DNA from 2 places in the Paenibacillus sp. WLX2291 genome. Region 2 is predicted to be linked to the other one. Evidence: predicted binding sites of a transcription regulator. Region 2 holds the regulator's gene; the other holds the start of a gene.
What was found. The regulator NrdR, encoded in region 2, represses ribonucleotide reductase genes. The targets are predictions, from matches to a motif close to AACACNATATATNGTGTT.
Positions count from the first base shown of each region.

Region 1 (3,402 bases), 720 kb from region 2:
CGTCGTGCCTGTTGGATAAATGCTAGGATGTCCCATAATACAATCTCTCCTTTAAAGGTCAATGTGTAAGCATCGTTAGGAAAATAACGTAACAGCTACCAAAGCTATATTGCTCAATAACTGAGAAAACGAGGTTTCGTCTTCGGTGTCTTGCGCTTATCTGGCGTGTGCGATTGATCCTGCTGCGTTGTCGCTTCATGCGAAGGAGGTGTCGTTTGGTCTGCTGCATCCAGCTGTTGCTGATCCGGTGTCGCTGTATAGTTGCCAGTACCAGCTGTATCTTTTCCAGTTGGATGAGAACTTGCTGCCTGCGTCGAGCCCGTCTGTGTAGCCGAAGCAGACATAGATGCCACTTCTGCCACTTGTGTGTCTACCTCGTCCTGCTGACCATTGGCTGCTGCCAGCTCCAGAATCGCCTGTGAAAAGCCATTCAGTCGCTCGGTCATCTCACGGTACAGCGCAATCTGCTGTTGCAGCTCCTCCTGACTATGTTCGCCAAAGAGGAGCGTCGTACACGCCGCACCGATATTGCGATGTCGTTCATAGAAGGCGTGACCTTGCTCCGTTACCGTCAGTAGCACCGTACGACGATCTTCCGGCAATCGTCGACGAATCGCGAGTTGCCGTTTCTCCAGCTTGTCACTTACCGCTGTAATCGCCCCGGACGTAAAATCCAGCTCATCCGCCAGATCGCCGAGCCGCTGCTCACCATCCTCGATAATCTTGTGCAAAATAAACATTCCCGGTAGCGTAATGCCATCAATCGTAATCCGATCACGCTCTTTCACAAACTTGCGCACCATTTTGCGGAAATACCAATCCGCCTCCGCCAGCAATTCAAAATCCGATTGTGTCATGACGAGATATCCTCCTATATATTGATCGCTAACGAACATCCGTAGTAGATGGAGTAGAGCCTTATTGGAGATTGTACAAGTACAGCAATAACAAAGTGAATATCATTCAACGATAATTAAATGAACGTTAAACAAATGAATATTAAAATAATGAGTCATGAAGGATTGAACACAGTGTATGATCAATTATTCCGGGTTGTAAAGTAGGTTTTAGATGAGGAACGCACCTTGTACCGTACTCATAAAAATAATCTATACATCGATCCAGCCGTATACCGCCTACCTTCGCGCACTTAGTACAGCACCAAAATAAACACATAACAAACGTCCTATCAAATATTTTGATTCCAGTGTTTGCGCCCTTCAAACACGGGGTTCAATGAAAAGTGATTTTTGCGAGAGCAAAATATCTTACTGCTCCAGTGTTTGCGCCCTCCAAACACGGGGTTCAATAAAAAGTGATTTTTGCATCAGCAAAATATCTTACCTACTACCAATGTTTGTGCTCGCAATCCTACAATCATGACTTCTATAGAAGAAACGTGACTCGCCATGCTGACTTCTCAATATCTTTTTCACAAATACAACATCTCTCATCGCAAAATGATTGTTTTCATCCTCATCATTTCAAGACAAGCTTCTGAATCCGCTCCCAAATGGCGGTACATTAACAAATCTGCAATTGCAACATTCGCACCGATATGACATCAAGAAATCAAAAAGATTGTTGCAAGCTTTTTCAATTATGAACTTTCTTAAAATGAGGTAAATTTCATTTGCTTTTTTAGATCGAAAGCAGTAAAGTTTTATACTTGAGTGTCCAAAAATGTTATCGTTCCGACTACGTTTCTTGTTCTGGAAATGATAGACAAAACGGTGGAAGGAACAAACCATATATAGTATGTCAAGCAGTTTATTTTTTTGACGACATACCGGCAGTCACAACGATGCATATGTGCCGAATAGTTCTTGTTTTTAAAGGGAAAAGTGCTGCAAATCATCATGTCAGCACTTACGTTTCGTGCTTTCGTACGCTATTGACAACACAATATATAGGGTATACACTCAAAAACATCTCCCATATATTGATGAACGGATGTTTTAGGGGACAATATATGGGTAATGCTTTGTAAGAGCGGCTGACACAGTGGGGAATCAGCAATTCAGCGGGTTGTTACCGGTGATGAGGAAGCTGAGCTGTACAGCACACCTATACTACATATTGAGTTGAAAAGGAGATGTCATCCCATGCTGATTGCGTACGATTCCAAGACGGGCAATGTACGGCGGTTTATCGGAAAATTGAAACATGCATCAGTGCAGGCGGTACAGATTGAAGAAGCGCTACAACTGAATGAACCTTTTGTATTGGTCACCTACACGACTGGCTTCGGTCAGATTCCGGAACGGGTGACTCATTTTCTGGAAAGAAACCATAACCGTATGCTCGGCGTAGCAGCGAGCGGCAATCGCAACTGGGGTGACAACTTTGGCAAAAGCGCTGATCTGATCTCAGCACTTTACAACGTTCCCGTCGTATACAAATTTGAACTGTCCGGCACGACAGGAGATGCACAACGATTCGTACAGGAGGTAGAAAAAATTGCGGCATATTGAATTGAACAACCTATTAATGCAACGCGACGATAACGGTTTTTTCCGTTTGGATAAAGATAAAGAAGCGGTTCTGGAATATATGAAGGAAGTTGACGAGAAGAGCATGAGCTTCGCGGACACAACGTCCAAAGTACGCTACATGATCGACAACGACTATTATGAGGATATGTACCTCCACTATGGTGCACAAGATGTAGAAGAGGTGTACGAGATTACACACAGCTACAACTTCCAATTTCCTTCCTATATGGCAGCCTCCAAATTCTACAAAGACTATGCGGTAAAAACGAACGATCGCGCACAATATCTGGAGCATTATGCAGATCGTGTCGCTGTTGTGGCTCTGCATCTCGGTCGCGGTAACGCCGACAATGCCAAGACGCTGGCACGTTCCATGATGGAGCAGCGTCTGCAACCGGCAACCCCGACATTCCTGAATGCTGGGAAAAGTCGTCGCGGTGAGATGGTATCGTGCTTCCTGCTGGAAATGGACGATTCCCTCAATTCGATCAACTATGTACTGAACACATGCATGCAGCTGTCCAAAATCGGCGGCGGTGTAGCGGTCAACCTCTCCAAGCTGCGCGGACGCGGCGAGCCGATCAAAGGCGTGGAAGGTGCAGCCAAAGGCATCATGCCAGTACTGAAGCTGATGGAAGATGCATTCTCCTATGCCGATCAAATGGGTCAACGTAAAGGCTCTGGTGCTGCATACTACAACATCTTCGGCTGGGATATCCTAGAGTTCCTCGATAGTAAAAAGATCAACGCCGACGAGCGTACGCGTCTGAAAACACTGTCGATCGGACTGATCGTGCCTAACCGTTTCTACAAACTGGCGGCGGACAACGAACTGCTGCACGTATTCGCTCCATATAGCGTATACAAAGCATACGGCAAACATCTGGACGATATGAACATCGACGAG
Region 1 covers NZ_CP176755.1:1,013,743-1,017,144, forward strand. The annotation lists gene ACDE64_RS04460 (aryl-sulfate sulfotransferase) at 1-36, opposite strand, end outside; gene ACDE64_RS04465 (MarR family transcriptional regulator) at 114-857, opposite strand; gene nrdI (class Ib ribonucleoside-diphosphate reductase assembly flavoprotein NrdI) at 2,106-2,474, shown strand; gene nrdE (class 1b ribonucleoside-diphosphate reductase subunit alpha) at 2,461-3,402, shown strand, end outside.
Region 1: nrdI (class Ib ribonucleoside-diphosphate reductase assembly flavoprotein NrdI) is a predicted target of NrdR. The motif match lies at 1,900-1,917, and genes of this name have one in related genera.

Region 2 (3,402 bases):
GCTAGTCGATGCGGATCAAATCGCGCGCGAAGTGATGATGCCCGGACATCCAGTGCTTCAGCAGGTAAGTCAGCGTTTTGGCGCAGAGATGTTACTGGCTGACGGGACGCTGGATCGCAAACGTCTGGGTGCACATATTTTCGCACATCCTGAGGAGCGGCAGGCATTGGAAGGCATTACCCATCCAGCGATTCGGGAGTTAATTTACAGTCGGGTTGCACAACTGGAAGCACAGAATCCGCAGCGTCTAGTAATCGCGGATATCCCGCTACTGTATGAATCCAAGGGTGCATATACATTTGAAGACATTATGGTCGTCTACGTACCGCGAGAGGTGCAGCTACAGCGATTGATGCAGCGGGACACGCTGGATGCAGAACAAGCGGCGCTGCGACTGGCGGCACAGATGGATATTGAACAGAAAAAGCAGCTTGCTGATATCGTGATTGACAACAGCGGTACTTGGCAGCAGACAGAGGCGCAGCTACAACAGTTCTGGAATGGCAAGGCATTATGATGAGCAAGCTCAAAGCTATGCTGATCCGCAAGCGTGTACTGCTGCCCTTGTTCGTCATCGTATTATTGCTGGTGCTGTTCAATACACGCTGGATGGGACTGGTGTATCCAATTCAATATAAGGATGAGATTCGTGCCCATGCTGCGGCGTATCAGGTCGATCCCTTTCTGATCGCATCAATCATTCGAGTTGAAACGAATTACCAGCCTAGCATGGAATCGAAGAAGGGCGCACTCGGTCTGATGCAGCTAATGCCTGACACTGCCAAATGGGCAATGGAAAAGGCACATCTGAGCGATGTGACACTGGATTCGGTCAAGCATGATGTGGACCCGAATATCGAGCTAGGCACATGGTATATCAACAACCTGATGCAGCAGTTTGGCGGCAACAAGATCGCGGTCATCGCCGCCTATAACGCCGGGCCCGGCAACGTCAAAAGCTGGATCAAATCCGGCAAATGGGACGGTACGCTAGAAGATGCCAAAGATATTCCTTACGGCGAAACGAGACATTACGTCCAGCGTGTATTATATTATTATAAGCAATATACAAAGCTGTATGATGAGTTCTAAGTCAGAGTATGAGATTTGACGATCCTCATTGGATCAGTGTTCCCAAAATCAATGCAGCAGACGAACGATAGATGCAGCATACGCAGCCCACAACAGGCATCCACAAACCAACACAAAACTGTACAAGTATCATGACACGCAATCCAACAAGCCAAAGAAGCATTTGTGATGAAAGGAAGGTGACACAGCGGTGAAATGCCCCTACTGTGGTCACAATGGCACCAAGGTGCTGGATTCCCGCCCGGCAAACGACAACAAGTCGATTCGTCGGAGACGGGAATGCGAAAGCTGTAGCCGCCGATTTACCACGTTTGAGATGGTGGAAGTTACCCCTCTGATCGTGATCAAAAAAGACGGCAGCCGTGAAGAGTTTAGTCGAGACAAGCTGCTGCGCGGTCTGATCCGCGCCTGCGAGAAGCGTCCCGTATCGGTAGATCAGCTGGATGCAATCGTATCCGAAGTCGAAAAGAGTCTGTACGCTACTGCGCTCGCAGAAGTGGAAAGTCGCGCTGTCGGCGAACTGGTGATGGAACAGCTGTATCCGGTCGATGAAGTAGCATACGTGCGCTTTGCCTCGGTATACCGTCAGTTCAAGGATATCAACATGTTTATGAAAGAATTGCAAGGCTTGCTGAGCGATGAACCAAAGAGCGACAAGAAGCCGATCCGCAAGCACGAATCGAATCCTTCCGCATCCGAAACACGTCGAGATATGGAAGATATCGAACGCGACTGATCATCGTATCATTCATCAGGACAATAGCAACAAAAAAGCATCGCTGTCACGAATCTCATGTGAGAATTCGTGCAGTGATGCTTTTTTAGTGATGCTTTTTGTTGATTTATGATTGTAGTGCAATAGGGAGTTGCATACGATTGGGGGACATATACAACCGCATGAACATTATTGTTTGATCTGTAATTTGAACACGGCATTGGCGGAGGCACCGAATACGATTTTGCCGCCTTCCGGCAAGGTTACTTGTTTGTTGCCACTATTGATGGACGAGTAATACAACTGTCCATCCGCTGTGTACACAACGAATCCGCCTTTGGTCGGGATATCGACAGTAAGTTTTTTGCCGCCGGCAGCTTTGCCAATCTTGAACCATTTGGCTACATGGTCGGAAGGCAACGTTACAACGGAAGAAGCGTTAGCTGTCAGTGTATCCATATCATCTTCGCTAATATACGATTGCGTGGTGGATTTGACATACTCTTTCTTTTGCTTGGTGTAGAATTCAAGATCAAAGGTATCGCGACCGTTCATCACTGGAATTTGCAAAGTATTCACACTATGATTGCTGTCCACGATTTTGGTTGCCATCGCATAGCTTTTGCTGTTATCGAGCGTGATCGTTTTGGTCAATACCGATGGAGCGCTGTAAAAGACCGATTGAATCAATTCATCGACATTGTAATACGTTTTGCCATCGCGTTTCGCCCATGCTTGCTGCACCGATTTGTCGAGTTTTTGCAAAGGTAGCTTCTGTCCGATATACATGACCATATGCGATTGGCTGAGGTTTGGCAGATTGAGATAGCCATCTAGCTTCATATATGTCAATCCATTGCTTTGCTTCTCAAAGCTGACGGTAGCCGAGCCGTCTTCGCTTCGGAATTTGCCTTTGCCAGCGTAGATATAATCCTGTTCTGGCACAAGCCCAGACATTTGTGCGGCGACATGCAGTTTGTTATTGTTGAACGCGACATTGAATGTTTCACCAGTTACGGCATACAGACCAGCATATTGCTTCATTTCCGCAGGCATTGCTACCTTACTAGCAGGCTTGTCGATCTGTTGATCAGGCAGGATTTTTTTGATGCTGCCTTTTTCTTGTAACAGATCCAGCATCACAGTAGTGGCATACGCCTGATCAAATATCGACGAACCGCCAGCTGAAGTGACTGCCATACTCAATCGCTCACCCGGAATCGTAATGAGGGAAGAGTGATATAGAATCGTATCGCCGCCTTTGGTCATCGCTTTCAGACCATACCGATCAAACGGGGAGAGATTCATCGCATCCCAGCCTAGCCCATAGTTGAAAATATTAGACGTTTCTGGCACCCAGATGCCGTTGCGATATTGTGGTTTTGCCATCTCGTCGGTCGCTTCTTTGGACAGAATATCTGTACGTTGACCAGTCAATACTTCGGCAAAACGAACGATGTCTTCAGCGCTCGCATACAATCCACCAGTGCCGAGCATATTCGTATTTTCCACTGGCAAAGCGTTAACACTGTCTGGTGAACTGTACGTTTTCACCAGTTTTTTGCGGTCAAATGCATCCAGCGGAGTTGCGGTCG
Region 2 covers NZ_CP176755.1:1,733,816-1,737,217, forward strand. The annotation lists gene coaE (dephospho-CoA kinase) at 1-517, shown strand, start outside; gene ACDE64_RS07470 (lytic transglycosylase domain-containing protein) at 517-1,092, shown strand; gene nrdR (transcriptional regulator NrdR) at 1,283-1,828, shown strand; gene ACDE64_RS07480 (serine hydrolase domain-containing protein) at 1,997-3,402, opposite strand, start outside.